One region of the Paenibacillus sp. FSL H8-0537 genome, then DNA from elsewhere that is predicted to be linked to it. Evidence: riboswitches for the same ligand, from Rfam matches in the RefSeq annotation. Region 1 holds a riboswitch; each other region holds the start of a gene.
The links. Region 1 has a riboswitch for cyclic di-AMP ahead of kdpA (potassium-transporting ATPase subunit KdpA). Riboswitches for the same ligand answer to the same signal wherever they lie in the genome.
Positions count from the first base shown of each region.

Region 2: another riboswitch for cyclic di-AMP. It lies ahead of MHB80_RS00145 (ubiquitin-like domain-containing protein); the one in region 1 lies ahead of kdpA (potassium-transporting ATPase subunit KdpA).
Region 3: another riboswitch for cyclic di-AMP. It lies ahead of MHB80_RS00930 (C40 family peptidase); the one in region 1 lies ahead of kdpA (potassium-transporting ATPase subunit KdpA).
Region 4: another riboswitch for cyclic di-AMP. It lies ahead of MHB80_RS21180 (hypothetical protein); the one in region 1 lies ahead of kdpA (potassium-transporting ATPase subunit KdpA).

Region 1 is NZ_CP150290.1:6,632,793-6,636,794, reverse strand. It holds gene kdpA (potassium-transporting ATPase subunit KdpA) at 1-1,658, opposite strand, end outside; cyclic di-AMP (ydaO/yuaA leader) riboswitch at 2,032-2,221, opposite strand; cyclic di-AMP (ydaO/yuaA leader) riboswitch at 2,326-2,529, opposite strand; gene MHB80_RS28105 (response regulator) at 3,404-4,002, shown strand, end outside.
Region 2 is NZ_CP150290.1:26,876-30,877, reverse strand. It holds gene rsmA (16S rRNA (adenine(1518)-N(6)/adenine(1519)-N(6))-dimethyltransferase RsmA) at 1-229, opposite strand, end outside; gene rnmV (ribonuclease M5) at 239-787, opposite strand; gene MHB80_RS00145 (ubiquitin-like domain-containing protein) at 1,020-2,165, opposite strand; cyclic di-AMP (ydaO/yuaA leader) riboswitch at 2,410-2,617, opposite strand; gene MHB80_RS00140 (TatD family hydrolase) at 2,802-3,575, opposite strand; gene MHB80_RS00135 (HD domain-containing protein) at 3,671-4,002, opposite strand, start outside.
Region 3 is NZ_CP150290.1:213,052-217,053, forward strand. It holds gene MHB80_RS00925 (deoxyribodipyrimidine photo-lyase) at 1-781, opposite strand, end outside; gene MHB80_RS00930 (C40 family peptidase) at 916-1,386, opposite strand; cyclic di-AMP (ydaO/yuaA leader) riboswitch at 1,388-1,559, opposite strand; gene MHB80_RS00935 (hypothetical protein) at 2,062-2,877, opposite strand; gene MHB80_RS00940 (M1 family metallopeptidase) at 2,892-4,002, opposite strand, start outside.
Region 4 is NZ_CP150290.1:5,024,907-5,028,908, reverse strand. It holds gene MHB80_RS21195 (SDR family oxidoreductase) at 1-421, opposite strand, end outside; gene MHB80_RS21190 (hypothetical protein) at 424-927, opposite strand; gene MHB80_RS21185 (MarR family transcriptional regulator) at 1,035-1,601, opposite strand; gene MHB80_RS21180 (hypothetical protein) at 1,798-2,217, opposite strand; cyclic di-AMP (ydaO/yuaA leader) riboswitch at 2,222-2,388, opposite strand; gene MHB80_RS21175 (arsenic transporter) at 2,600-3,964, opposite strand.

The sequences.
Region 1 (4,002 bases):
GCAATTGGCCCTGTGACAATGACGGGCAGAAACGTGAGCGCACCGATCAAAATAACGACGCCCATTAGCATAACCGCAAACAGCGAATTGTCCGTGCGGAACGTGCCAATCGTTTCTGGTACCCACTGCTTGCGGCTAAGTGAGCCGGCTACAGCCAGCAGCGCAATCATCGACATATATCTGCCGAAAAACATCACGAGTCCTGTCGTTATATTCCAGAAAGGCGTATTGTCGGCAAGCCCTTCAAACCCGGAGCCGTTGTTTGCGGCCGAGGACGTATATTCATACAGCACCTGCGTAATGCCATGAAAGCCCGAATTGGATATAGCGCCTTGCCCCAGATCGGTCAGAAAAGCCACCGCCGTTGGCGCGAGAATAATAAACGGATGCACGAGAATGGTGATGGCAATCAGCTTCATTTCGCGCGGTTCTATTTTTCGCCCCAGAAACTCGGGTGTCCGTCCGACCATGAGCCCGCAAATGAACACCGTCAGCATCGCATACATCAGCATATTGACGAGCCCGACACCTTTGCCGCCAAAGACGACGTTCAGCATCATCTGTGCAAGGGGAACGAGTCCGCCAAGCGGAGTGAGTGTATCGTGCATTGAATTGACCGAGCCGGTCGTGGCCGCCGTTGTTACCGTTGTGAACAGCGCGGATTGGGCGATGCCGAAGCGTACCTCCTTGCCCTCCATGCTGCCTTGCGAAGCGTCGATGCCGAGCGTGGCGATCAGCGGGTTGCCGCTTTTTTCAGCCGTATAGGAAATCGTAAGAAAGATCAGAAACAATGCCATCATCGCCGAAAAAATAACCCAGCCCTGCTTGCTGCTTTTCGCAAACCGACCGTACATGAAGGGCAGCGCGGCAGGCAGCGCCCACATGGACAAAATCTCAATGACATTCGTCAGCGGGTTAGGATTTTCGAACGGATGGGCGGAGTTGGCTCCGAAAAAACCGCCGCCATTCGTACCGAGATGCTTAATCGACTCCAGCGAAGCGATTGGCCCGATGGCTATATGCTGAACCGCGCCCGTAAGCGTCGTAACGGTCAAGGTAGGGCTAAGCGTTTGCGGCACTTGCAGCGCCACAAGCAGCAGCGTAATGACAATAGCCAGCGGGAAGAAAATCCGCGTATGCGCTTTGACGAAATCCTCGAAAAAGTTGCCGAGCGTTCCGCCCTTGCTCGTAATGCCGCGCACGAAGGCGACGGCGACGGAAAAGCCGGTGGCGGCTGACGTAAACATCATCATCGTAATGACCGCCATTTGCGCAAAATACGTCAGCCCCGTCTCACCGCTGTAATGCTGGAGATTCGTATTGGTCATAAAGCTGATGACCGTATTTAGGACGAGCGTAGGCTCCATGCTGCTGATCCCGTTCGGATTAAGCGGCAGGCCGCTTTGCAGTCGCAGCAGCACATAGCTGATAGCTACGAGTATGAAATTGAGTGTAATAAAGCTGAGCGCATATTTTTTCCAGGTCATGCCTTGGCGATTTTTGAGTCCAATCACGGAATAAATGACCGCTTCGACTCGCCCAAACAGCTTGTCGGTACGGTTCGGAACGTTTGAAAACACGGAATATAAATAATGCCCAAGCGGCTTCGCGATCAGCATGATAATACCGATGACTACCGCCATTTGCAGGACGTCCACAGCTGTTCCTCCCTTGCATCAATGATGAAACGTTATTTGTTAAAATTTCTCTGGATGAAGCAAGGCGTAGACGAGATACACCAGCAAAGCTCCTGTAACGAGCAATATGACAATCATCCCCGTTCCTCCGTTTCGCTAATGGATCGGTCGCACCAGCGTATAAATCCGGCAATCAGCCCGAAAGCTGCGATTAAGGTCAAAGCCATTCCGATATCCAGCATAGCTGCAGCGCTCCTTATTTCAATTTTCCTCTGGTCATTTTGCAAAAAAAGGCAACAAAAAAGAAGCCTTGGGCAAAGAGGACTCTTCACCCGCAGCTTCCTTCATCCGGGCATTATGCGCCCCTGATTCGCTCTGCGATAAGTGTAAGTGTGGCCTCTCCCGTTGACGCTTGCGAGGTTAGCTGTCGGATTCGGGCGCGAGAGACGCCCTACGCTTGGCACTTTTCGTGCCCTTGCGATTCACCCCGTGACGCTCCCTGCAATCGTCCATTGGACAATGACAGAGAGCCGTCGATGGTTCCCCCGTTTCTGCGGCAGTGCAGAACTCAGCGTTTGAAACAAAATATCTGCCGATGTTGCGAGTGCTATTTTCATAAAAAGACAACAAAAAACCACAGAGGCGTATGACGCTCTGTGGCCTGATTTACAAGGTCACAATCGTTCACCATTCCTCTCTACACCTGCGCTTACGAGGTTAGCTGTCGGATTCGGGCGGTGAGAGTCGCCCTACATTTGCCTGGAGTTTCATGATACTCCTGCAAACGATTCACCCCTGCGCTGCCGGCCTCCGACTCTCACATCGGACACTTGCAGTGCGTTTGGTTCCCCCGCTCTTCTCCTAATGCGCGAAGACTCAGCGATCAAGCAAAAACGACTTCGTCGTCCTTCTGGGACGAGCGAAGAGCTTTGCCCTTAGAAATATAGAGAAAGGATAACGAAAACATATACTTTCCTATATTTCAAGATGAAACGGCTATCGCCTTCCTTTGGCGGCGCAGCGCGTTTCAGTCCGAGAAATATAAGCCTATTTATAAGTGCAAAACTTATAAATTCTTATATTTCAAAAAAGGTTCAATCATGTTATGAATCATACTCCCCCGCCTTGAGTGCTGTAAAGGAAGCTTACGCCGCAAAAGAGAGCGAATGCAGCGAATTGGCCTGATTTTAAACGCTTACAATGCATCTTATCTGCATCAAGGTCAATATATCTAATGATTCCTTATATTTGCTAAAAGAGTGATGTAAAAAGATTCCGTTTCATGCTTCCAAAGTAAACCAAAATAGCCCACACCTAGTCAGAGGCAGTGGGCCTAGTTATGCTGCAATCAACAGATATAATTCATACAGCAGGATACAAACGGGAATAATTTAATCGCAGTTTGTTATCTCAATAAACTAATGATTAAGCGATTAGAAACTTTTTCAACCCCATTGGACGGTGTGAAAGCATTTAATGATTCAATGCACAGTTTATTATAAGCACTTTGTTCATCCTCAAGCTCTTGAAACACTCCTAGTATGATGTAAATACAATGGTGGCCAGACCATCTTGGGCATAATTAGATTGTCATTATATTTCTATGGGTTTACGCCCCGTTGAAGGTGGGGAGACCAGACACTTGTCTTCTAAAAGCACCCCCCTCTTTCCAGAAAACACGGAAACGAATATGATAAATAGCATGCTTACAGTATCAGGTCTTAGCGGCTGCTCGGCCGCGTATTTAAATAGCGGGGGGATAAACGATGTATAAAGTGCTGCTGGTGGATGATGAAGAAGAGACGCGCAGCGGACTGCTGCAGGAAATTGCATGGGAGCGCCATGGCTTTGAAATCGTAGATACGGCGGCGAACGGTCGGGAAGCGATGGAGCTGATCGAGCGTTTGGAGCCGGACATCGTAGTGACGGATATTAGCATGCCGTATATGAATGGCTTGGAGCTGGCGGAATGGACGAGGAAGACGTATCCGCTGACGCGCATCGTTATTTTTTCCGGCTATGATGAATTTGAATATGCCAAGCAGGCGATCGGCTTGCAGGTGGATGAGTATATTTTAAAGCCTTTTTCCGCGCAGCAGCTGCTTGAGGTGATGGACAAGGTGAAGGAGCGGCTCAATGATGAGCGTGAGAAACGGGAAAATATGCAGCTGCTGCAGGAGCATTATCGTACAAGCCTGCCGGTCGTAAAAGAGCTGTTCCTATCGTCACTGCTTTCCCGCAAGCTTCCGCTTCGGCATATTGAGGAGAAGGCAGCGAAATATGAGCTCGATTTGGCGGGGGAGGCGTACATTGTGTCCGTGCTGCACACGCATGTATTGGAAGCGCTTCCCGGTGTTCCGCTGCG
Region 2 (4,002 bases), 400 kb from region 1:
GCTGCGTCAACGCTCCAATACCAGGGCCGATCTCAAGTGCCCCTTTTGTCTCGTCAAGCTCAGCTGCACTGACTATATTGTTTAATATATTTTGGTCAATGAGAAAGTTTTGTCCTAAGCTCTTTTTAAAGGAAAACCCGTACTTTGCTATTATTTCCTTCGTCCGTTTAGGCGTGGCTACCTCTGCGGTCTTAACCGCGCTTTTATTCAACCCTTGTTGCTCCGTCATACGCCCTCATCACCCCTGTTCCTGTTGTTCCATGGCTTGCAGCGCCTTCTCAAACTCCTCGCGCGTAATGCAAAAGCTTGTGCAGCGCTTATAGAACTGCTTCCCGTTAGCGTAGCCGATGCCCAGCAGCTTGCCCATAACCAGCCGCCGCTTCGCCGCTTCCTCATGCACGATTAAGCCAGCCGCCATCAAATCATCCCAAGTAATGGCCCCCACGCTTGCAGCCGTTTCTGTCCGCAGCTCCGAGAGCGCCTGCCTGATTGCATCAGGAGCCGCATTCTCAATGCCGATATCCCCTTTATAGGAGGCCAGCTCCTGCGGTAAAAAAGCATGCTTGCAGCCCGGCACGCGCTGAGCGACGATTTTGCGAATACGCTCTCCTGCATGGTCCGGATCTGTAAATATAATAACGCCACGGCGCTCCTGTGCCAGCGCAATGCGCCGCAGCACATCCTCGCCAATGGCCGATCCATTCGTCTCTATCGTATCGGCTTCAACGGCCCGCTTAATCGCCACCGTATCCTCTTTGCCTTCTACTACAATCATTTCCTTGATCACATCGAACAATCCTTTCGCAAAGGGAAACTTATACATGCATATATTTCAAAAGAATGGGCGATTGCTGCAACAACAACCCGCTCATTCGCGTCTGTTTTATTATACCCCCAATTAGCTATTCAAGCGAATCTTACGCAAACAAAAAGAAGAGGCAAGGCCTCTTCCGTAACCTGTCATATTTAGCTTATGATTGCGATAAACTAGAGCACAATCCATAAAGAACTGATGCTAATTAGCTAAGAGATGGCTTATTAGGACCAATCACATAGACGGTAAAACCTTTTTTCTTCCCGAATTGATTAGCTTGCTTTTCACTGTCAAAATACACATCGATCTTACTGCCCTTGATCGCACTTCCGGTATCTTCAGCGCGGCGGAAACCAATACCTTCGATGTACACCCACCAACCGAGTGGAATGACATCCGGGTCCACGGCAATCGTCCGTCCTTCCGATACTTTAGCACCTGAAGCCGTAATACCGTAATCCGGGTGGCCTTCGCTCTTGCCCGTCGAAGCTAAGCCAGCTGAATAAGCCGTCAAGGTGACGTTGCTAAGCACCTTTTTGGATGTGAGCGTGGTGCCGTCTACCGTTACATTGTTGCTGGTTGTCGCTGTGGACAGCACAGTAACCTTAGGCTCCGGCTTTTTCGTACCGATTGCAACGACCTGATTAACCGCAGCCGATTCGACTACCTTGTCTACCACTTTCTTGGAGACTAGCACGCCATCTTCGAACTGCTTCTCAATTTTGATCGTTACGACGCCTTCTTTGCCCGTCTGCACAACCTTCTCCTTGCCTACTTCCAGGTTCGGATCTTCCTTCTTCACAATGGTGAACGGTGTTGTGCTGGACGACTTGCCAAGCTTCGTATCGACGCGAATGACCGTTACGGTCATATCCGCGCTGACGCCCGAGCCAAGCGAAGGTAATACTTTATCATCATCTTCAACAGGAATATTTAATTTCTTTATCGCTGCCTGCACGGTTTTCTCTGTCGTGTACACCGTTGATGTCTTGCCATCAGCTTTTACAAGTAGCGGTACCGCATGCTTAATTTCAAAGCGGTCCCCTTCCTTTACTGCCGTATTCAGAGGTACAGATACCTCGTCATGCGGGCCAATTGTAATAGCTTGTTCATCCAGTAGGCGTTGCAGGACCCATTGCTTCGTTGAAACAACAGTTTCTTGTCCATTCACTACTACGGATACGCTTTTGTCAGCCGATCCGTACAACAACACCAAAAACATGAAAGTCATAGCGATTGAGATCGTAGTACTCAAAAGAATCAAACGCAAGTTTTCACGCTTCCATCGCAATGCGAAAGACATGCTGGATGATCGTTTCCCATGGGTCTCACTTGCTTGAATAATGCCCACTTCATCGGTCCTCCTTCATAGCCCCGCCGTCGAATTACGCATGATACCATTGACGCGACTATAGTATATTGGCGTGCTTATAGCACGCTCCAGTATATTTCCTCTGCAACCTCCTAGATTTACCCTATGACGACGGTTTACCCAATATTCAAAAATAAAAAGAAAGCCCGTCGACAGAGGATCTGTATCGTGGCTTCCCGGGAACGTCGAATAGACTATTCAGGAATGGTGGATGCACGAGGTTGATCACTCTCTATAAACGCTTACGAGGTTAGCTGTCGGGTTCGGGCAAGAGAGCTGCCCTATCGTCGGAAGAATGCTCATGGCAATCCCCGCCAAATTCACCCCTAGAAGAAATTCAAGTGCGCGTGCAATGTGATCCGCAATTTCCTCACAGCATCGTGCCTGGTTCCCCCGCTCTCCAAAGTTCGAAGATTAAGCGCAAACTGGAAATCCAATACAAAAATTTAAAGCTCTGAAATGAATCATACCTTCATCGGAGCCTAATTGTAAAGATCAGATAAAAACCGATTTAAGCGAAATTTTAGGATATTTACGGAAAAGAGAGTCTATTTCAGCATGAAAAATTAGTTTTATCGCCGGAAAGGTCACTTATTCTCGCTTTTATAGCCGTTTTTACTCAATTCCAAAACATTTTTTACCGTTTTCGGTCGTCAAATTGGCGATTTCGGCCACTGATTTTCCTAATATTTCTGCTGCCGCTTCCGCAACGAGCGACACATAAGACGTCTCATTTCGTTTCCCACGGAATGGATGTGGGGTCAAATATGGAGCATCCGTTTCGATCAAAATTCGGTCACTCGGAACCATCGCAAGCACCTCTTTTGGCACCCTTGCATTTTTGAATGTAAGCGGTCCACCGAACGAAATATAGAAGTTCATATCTAGGCATTTTTGAGCCGTTTCTGGACTCCCGGAAAAACAATGCATAATGCCTCCGACTTCAGATGCATTTTCCTCCTTCAGTAGCTTGACAACATCCTCATGAGCATCGCGATTATGAATAATAATTGGTTTTTTCAGCTTTTTGGCTAATCGAATTTGCTCGCGAAATACACGGTGTTGTACGTCCTTAGGGGACGTATCCCAATGGTAATCCAGTCCGATTTCGCCAATGGCTACCACTTTGGGATTAGAACACAGATCCTCAATCCAATTAAGATCCTCTGGCAGCATATCTATGCTGTCAACGGGATGCCAGCCGACCGCGGCGTATATAAAATCATATTTTTCTGCAAGTGCAAGCGTAGTTGGAATCGTTTCCCTATTAAAACCAATATTGACCATTAAATCCACCCCTGCTGCACGCGCTCTTTCGATAACGGCTTCGCGGTCTTCGTCAAAATGCGGGGAGTCCAAATGCGTGTGTGTGTCGAATAAAGAAATCATAGCTCAGCAAACTCCTTCTATATTATAGTTTAAGGTGAAGCGGTCGAAAGCCGTCCGAGAAATATAGAGAAAGTATGGCAAAATCATATACTTTCCTATATTTTAAATAACTTTCGTACTTTATCGCTTAATTGATCAGCGGAAGCGCGCAGCTTCTCTTCCGGATAATACAAATGGGACTGGCCCTGATGAAGCCCAGTGATGGAACGAATGATGTCGGATTTCGTGGAAATTTCACTGACAGCCTCATACCCGTCCATTAACAAAATCGGTGTCTTTTCCTCTTTTCCGCCTTTTTTCGTATCAGGCTGATACACATCATATGGTTGATCAAATGGAAAATCAATTTCCATATGGTAATCCGGATTCAATCCGATCGCTGCAAATTGTTGTCTTACTTCATTAAAGAGGCTAATATCCGGTTTAT
Region 3 (4,002 bases), 590 kb from region 1:
CTTGCCTTGCTGACAGCGCTCCTGTATTCAAATAACGCGCCAAATGGCTTGTCTGGTTTTCCGCAAACTGGTCGCGGCTGCCTTCATAGCCAGCTAGGCGGCGGTTTAGAAATTGCTCCAGCGCATCGGCTGCACTCAGCGTTCCCGCGTCCGCCGTGCCAGATGCTCCCGCTACCCGCATAAAGGCTGCCGCAGCGGGATGCTCCCGAGGAAGACTGAAGCGCTCTGCTATGCTGGCATCTATATTTTTCAGCGTATCCAGCTGTTTCAGCGTTGTTTCGCCCGCAGGGGAATAATGGCTTTGCATAAAGGACTGCCACATGCGGTAAAAGGGCGTAAATACCTTGTAAGGCTCACTGCGCCTGGAAAACGTATGAAGCTCCTCCAAATCGGCGAGTGGCGCATCGTCGAGCGGCAGCCAGCGACGTCCCGTTGCGCGCACAACCTGCGCAGTCGCTTTGTCGCGAATACGGGCATAAGGCGTATAGTCCATGTGGACGAGCACCTCTTCAATGGGATGGGCCAGCAGCAGCGCTTCGGTAATGGCAGCGGGATCGCCGTAAAGCACATGCAGCTGCTCGCCCGCCGCCTTGTACTGTTCCAATAGGGAGGTGGCCTGGGACAGGAAGGTTCTGCCGCTGTGGCAAGAGAGCCGGTCACCGTCCGCCAGTGACGGGTCTATTATAAGCAGATGAAAGCCGCGCTGCCCAGAGCGGCGCACATAATCAAAACTGCGCAAATCGTTTGAACGCAGGTCTTTGCGGTGAATATATACATACATGGAAACGAGCCCCCTTGTGTCCGTGCTAGAAAACAGCAAAGCCGCAAGCTATTTGTCCGAAGACAAACAACTGCGGCTTTGCTGATTGAGACAGCAGCTTTTCGTTATGTAAGCGAAAAAAGCATGGCCTGGCTCTATTGCTCGCTTGCGTACTTGTCGTAAGCGTCTTGACTCATAATGCGTGTAGCTGACACGTAACGATCAGCATAATAAGACTCGCTAAGTTTGCTAATAATAACGCCTCTGCTCGAGGAAGCATGTGCAAACTTTCCATCTCCAACATAAATACCAACGTGGGAGATGCCTTTGCCGCTCGTGTTGAAGAATACAAGATCGCCAGCGATCAGGTCACTCTTCTTCACTTCACTGCCATCGTTCGATTGCGCTTGGGAAGTACGGGAAAGATCGATGCCCATTTTATCGAAAACATATTTCGTAAAACCGGAGCAGTCGAAGCCTTTCGTAGTTGTTCCGCCGCTTTGGTATGGTGTGCCGATCAGATCAGCGATAACACCGTCCATCTTCGAACCTGCGAACACGCTGCCTGCTTGGAAAGCAAGCATTAATACAAGACCAACGAGTAGTGCAGTTACCTTCTTCAAAATTTGAAACTCCTTCCGGTGCCGACGAGGTTAGCTGTGGGGTTCGGTTGTGAAGGTTCCCTATGATTTCCAAGACACTTGAATCAAGCCGTCCAAGCATCGAAATCAATTCACCCAAAGTGGTTCCCCCGTATTTCTATACCTTTGCGGTATAAAAAATTAGGCTGGTTTAATTTTGCTCTGCGCTAATAATTCGGTTTTTTCATGTGATTTCCTCCTATATGAAAGAATTTCTAATAATTCTCATGTAACCTTTTGGCTCAATTTTGCGTTAAAACAAGTTTCTTGCCTAATAAATGTTCGTTCCATCACCGTTCGCAAGCAAAAAAACATTTTGTCAGTTTATATGAGAAATAGGCAGCCAATATGCTAAGAATCGTACATATAGGCTAGAATTATAGCGTAAAATGAAGAATTAGAGAGTTTAGTCAGCATCAGTCTAAGGGTTGGTAAATGAATAGAAGCGTTGCCTGCAGAAGCTTTATAACATAAAAACCCCGATTGCGGCCTCTTGTCCGCAATCGGGGTTTTTATGAGAAGGACTTTAGAAAAATGAGAATACTAAATGAGAATTAGGGAGGGACGCCCTCATTTTTCTAAACCTAATTTCCTATTTATGGAAGTCAAAAGTCGTATAAAAGGGTCCTAAAAGGAGCCTGAAACGGTCTTAAAACGGTCTCAGCTTTGCTTCGATTGCAGGCAATCGTATTGTGCAGCGAGCGTCCATACCTTTAACAAGGTACGGAGCAGATGATAGGCTTGATGCATGATGAGCGCCAGTATTCCCGCCCAAGCATAGGAAAGGCCGGATACCAAGAGCGAAGCGGCGACAGCCAGCAGCCACATCAGTAGAGAGAGGCCGGCATAAGGAAAAAGATTTCGGAGCGCAATGCTGAGCGAGCGCATCGAGCCCGTGCTGGAGGCGGCGCCAAACTGCATGGCGAGCAGCAGCAGGTGAACGAGGAAGCTCCACAGCAGCCAACCGCCAAAGCCTGGCAGCGTGCTTTGCAGCAGCTCGCTCAGCGAATGGCCCTCCATTAGCAGCTTGAAGGCGCGAGGAAGAAGGAACCAGCCAGGCGCGAAAATAAGCAGAGTGCGCAGCCAATAGAGCAGCGTCACAGGCTTCCAAGCTTTGCGAATGCCTTGAAGGAACTGCGTTCCACCTTTTTCGTCCATATGATGCAGCGAGTAGAGCAGCCCTGCATGGAACAGCGGGCTCAGCAGCATGCGGGCGGCGAACAAGCCGCCCAGCAGCCATAGATAGGGGCTAATCAGATCTGTTTTTGTCAATTGAAACTGGGCTTCGCTGAGGAACAGCGAAACGGCCGAGTCCGACGGATGCTGGAGGGGAAAGCGCCGCAGCAGCGGCAGTACAGTCATATCAATAAAGCGGTAAAGGAAAAGTCCCCATAATAGCTGATACAGGAACAAAAGAATGACGATGTAGAAATGGCGGATGGCGAGCCGCCAGCCTTGCTTCATATGCTGCTTCATTTTTTACCTCCTCTCTACCAGCCTACGGATGCGAGCAAGCCTTCAATAAGCTTCGTCAGACCGAGGCTCCATCGAATGCGAGACTGCTCTGGCACTTCTGCGCGCATAAAATTGTTAATATGCCTATTGTCCAGAACATTGCTGTTTTTCGGATCAACCGCTACCCATGCGAGCGGAGCAGCGTGCATTACCTTGTACTCTATATGCAACTCGGAGGCATCCCATAGTTTAGTAGTTGTTTCGCCGTCGGTAAAGGAGAAGACGAGCGGTATGGACCCGTTATGCCCGCCATTACGCTTGATCAGCACGGTAGACTCATATTGGGTCTGGCCATCCTGCTCCACTTTATTCACTCGAATATCCTCTACTGAAAAATCCGCCATCAGGCTGCCATATACATACTGGTGAAAATAATCCTGCCATTTTTCCTTCGTAACCTGCTCGACGACACGCTGGAAATCGGAAGTAGTTGGATGCTTGAATTTGTATTTTTGAAAATAGGTGCGCATAATTTTTTGCATCGTCTTTGCTCCGACCTGTTTCTCAATGCCGACCAGCACAAGCTTGGCGCGCATGTAAACATTTTCCGCATACTCATCGCTATTGTGATAGGCCCATGAAGGCTGCTTAAGCGGGGCAGGAGCTGTAATATAGCTGGCTTCCATAGCTAAATTGGGTTCGACGCCATAGGCGTTCTCCATCACTTTATCCTCGGCATACGATGTAAAGCCTTCGTCGAGCCAAGCTTCTTCGAACTCGTTCGATGCGACCATCCCGTACCAATACTGATGACCGATCTCATGTACAACGGTTCGCTCCAAGCTGTAGCCAGGGTTATCGGATTCAGCAGCTAAAGCGGTTACGAGAGTTGGATATTCCATGCCGCCTGCGCCATTCGCCCCCTTTGGCGGAACGATGATGGACAGCGTTGAATACGGATATTCACCGTACCACTCCGCGTATTTGGACAGCGACGATTTCGCTGCATGCATATACCGGTCCTTCAGCCCCTCGTGGGTAGGGTCCAAATAAAGCTTAATGCGCACGCCCGGAATGCCCGTTCCTGACAAGGTGTCCTCCGCGTATATGAAGTCTGGCGAGGCGGACCAAGCAAAGTCATGCACA
Region 4 (4,002 bases), 1.6 Mb from region 1:
CATAAGGGCGCAGCACGGTGTGGGTGAGACTCGATTCCCTCAGCGTTTTCTCGATTTCTTGATGCCAGCCCGCCACTGCCACTGGCGAGCTGTGCTCAAAGGCAGGGCTGGATATTTTTACGATATGTTTGATTCCAGATTCTGCGGCAAGCTGAATGATTGAAGTTTCCAATTCGATTTGTCTCGGACTGTTGGACATGGCAAGGAAGAGCTGGCTAGCACCTGTAAACGCGCGGCGCAGCGATTCGGGGTCGGAAGCATCCGCCGATGCGACCATGATAGTCGATCGGCCTTTTTCTCCGATCTGATCACGCAGCTTCTCTGGCTCTCTGCTCAGCGCCTTGGCGGGTACGCCAAGATCAACTAAACGTTTCAAAAGCGCACTTCCTATCGTACCTGTTGCTCCCATAATAACTATCATTTTTATCTTCTCCTTTTGGTTGAAAAATGAGTTGTGGCGGCAAGACGCCACCGCCATGTCACTATCGTGCTTGCTATGAAACCAGATAATGGGAAATCGGTCCAGACACGACCGACCCAGGCCAAGTGATGGCTCGGATTCATAAATTCTAGTAAAACAGATGTCAACCATGCGGCGTATAGGCCAAACAAGGACCCGGCCAATGCGAACATCCCTACCACAACCAAGTGAGGTGCATTGATGACCCATCGTATACGGCCCACTCGGCTGCGCAACAAAAGGCCAATCATTAAGGCCATCAAGGCCGATGCACCACCGATTGTGGTCAATGCCCCTATTTGAAGACCCCTATCGGCAGTAACCAATCCCCCGATACCTGCCATGCTGGCAGGAGCAGCATAGGCCATGACAACTTCACGCCACAGTATAAAAATCTTTTTCTTGGAACTCGTAGTCTTGATGCCGTAAACAGCATCTGTCTGATTCGGGTATTTCATCTTGTTCATTTAGCTGCTCCCTCTTCCTTGATATCGTTCAACGATTGCTTTCAGTGAAATATAATTAGCGTCCTAACTATATAAGGATAAAAATAGGCTAGCTTTACTAGCCCATTCTAATCATTACTGATGTTTCCCTTTGGATTCGAGCCTAGTTCGCCCGTAAGAGCTGAGATGCCTTGTGTAACTCGGCCTAGCAAGTCGAGAAATACGCTGCGCTCATCGATATTGAGCAAGCCCACCATTGCTTCCAACCGAGCGAAATGCTCAGGAGCCATTTCACGAAGCTTCTTCGCTCCTGCTTCCGTCAATATGACCGATCTCTGACGCCCATCATCTGAGCTTGATCTCCGAGATACTAGCCCATCTCGTTCCAGGGTGTCGATAAGACCTGTCACTGTAGCACGTGTAACGCCTAGATGCTCCGCTAATTGCGAAGGCAATTCTTCTCCTTCGTTATCTTCAAGATCTGCCAATAAACGATATCGACTTGTTGATAAACCGAATCTAGAGAAATGAATCTCCGAGGCATGTCCAAGCTTGACTCCCGCTGCCATTAGTCTAGACGCGACGAGTATAGCCTGCGCGTCTATGTCTAGGTTATAGCGATCAATCTGACGCTTGGATTGTACTAGTGAAGGAATAGCGTCAATGTCATTTATTATTTTATTATTGTTGTTCATATATATAGTATGGTTCCTAATTACTTTGATGTCAACACATTTATATAACCTATCAATAGCCCGCCATTCTTCCTATCTGGAACTAAAACTTTATTTTCTTTCCATAGGAGAACAAGCAGCCGATAAAAAAGGAACCTTTCCGCCAGCTGAATCATGGCGGGGAAGGTTCCTTTGTGTCAGGTCGATCCAAAATAGGCTAAAAAATAGAAAGATAGAATAACGAGCGGTTAAGTAAAATAGGTTCCTCGGAAGTGTTGTCATCCGGTTCAATTTCTGCCGTCCAGTGTTTGAGATGGTGAATGGCGTGATCGAACAGGTTGTACACACTGTGTTGATCAGCTTGCTCGCTCCGAAGCGAACGGCCTGTTATGGACAAGGTGCCGATAAAGCTGCTCAGCGTGCTGCACCACAGGCCCCAATCGTTAGGGCGTTCCATTTCGTCTACAAAAGTCTCGCCAAAGCCAATGCCTTTGTCCGTCGTTACCCGCAAGCAGGCACGGTTTCCAGCGGCGTCTACATTGAGTGCTGGAATGACAAACAGCTCAATGCGCTTGACCGTAAGCTTCATTGCGTGCTTCGCCTTAGGCGGAGCGTCCGGCGCATGAAGGACAATCATATTCATCTCTCCTCACGTTCGCTTACGGAGTTAGCTGTCGGATTCGGGCCAGAGAGCTGCCCTACCAGTGCGCGAAGGCACCGGATTCACCCCTTGCGATTCAAGCTGTCGCTTCAATCACGTCGTTGGTTCCCCCGCTTTTTCAATTGAAAAATTAAGCGATTAATAATAGAGTGCCAGAATTCGGCTAGGGATATATATTAAACCTTAATGGCTCATTTGTAAACCTTTTAGCAGTAAAATAAAAAAATGCTGCTGCCTCAAGTGAAAACGAGCGCTGCCGTTATTTGGCGGCAACACTCGTTTTCTGCAGAAATAACTGCTGAATTATGAGTACAGCAGTTAATGGTGAACTGACCGCTCATGTAGAAGTTGTCGTGAGTTAATGCATAGGGAAGATCCAGCCAACCCATAAAGCAAGAATAACGAGAGTAAACAGCAGAACAGGCGGAATGACGACAATCGTTACTTTGACATAATCCATCCAATTGATTTTTACCTTGGCTTTCTGTACAAGATTCATCCAAATGAGCGAGGCTAGCGTGCCTATCGGTAAAATGAGTGAGCCAATATCGCTCCCAATGACGCTGGCGAGGTAGGCGATTTTGAGTGAAAGCGGATCGAGGTTCATTTCCGTGAGGGTGATCGTGCCGATCATGAGCGCGGGGTGATTGTTGACAAGTGTAGACATGGCGGAGACAAGCCCTCCGATTAAAATGCTTGCATTCATCAGGCTTCCCATGACAAGCGGCTCGAACACCTGCACGAGTAATTGCGTCAGACCAATATTGTGCAGGCCATAAATAATGATATACATGGCGAAGGCGAAAATGAGTATATGCCACGGAATTTTACGCAAAATGTCGTTCGGCGGCATTTTCAAGTAAACCCAGCGCCAACTAAGGAGCAGCAGGGAGCCGAAAACAGCGACCCACTCAACGGGGATATGCAAATAGGAGGCAGCAAATAAGCTTAGCCGGACAGAGAAGACGAAAAGCAGAATCAATTTCATAAAGCGGCTGCTGTATTTGGGATATGCAGGCTTGCTTCCGTTAGGTGTGAGTAAAGGATGGTAGCCAGATTGAATAGGGACAATTGTAATCGTATGGGGGACTTGCCGGGGAAGCTGATGGTAAAAGTAGAAGAACAGCAGCAGGCTGAGCAGCAGCAGACCAATTGTAGCGGGGATAAACATCATGACGGTATGCATGTACAAATCCATGCCGACGATTTTCAGCGCAATCAGATTTACAATATTGCTTACTCCGATTGGGGCGCTGGAGGCGGTAGCGATTAATGCTCCTGAAAGCAGGTATGGAATTTTTTGGTGATTTTTCAGTCCCATGTGATGCAGCATAATGAGCAAAATCGGGGTCGTGATAAGAATGCTGCCGTCATTGTTGAAAAATAGCGTCATCAGAAAACACATCAGGTTTACATACCAGAACAATCTGAGTCCTGAGCCACGTGCTCGAATGGCAAGCCCTTCGGCAGCCCAGATAAAGAAGCCAAAGCTCTCCAGCACGATTGCCATTACGATCGTCGCCATAATGGTGATGGCTGCTCCACTAACGGTGGCGCTAATATGCGCCAGGTCCGTCAACGAGACGACTCCGCTCAATAGGACGAGTATGGCGCCAAACGTAGCAGGAATGGCTTCATTCAGTCCTCTGGGACGCCACAAAATGAGCAAGATCGTGAAGAGGAAGGCAAACAGGGAAACGATAATGGAAGGTAGCGAGATCAAATGTTAATCACCTCGAATTCTTGGTTAAATTCATAGTG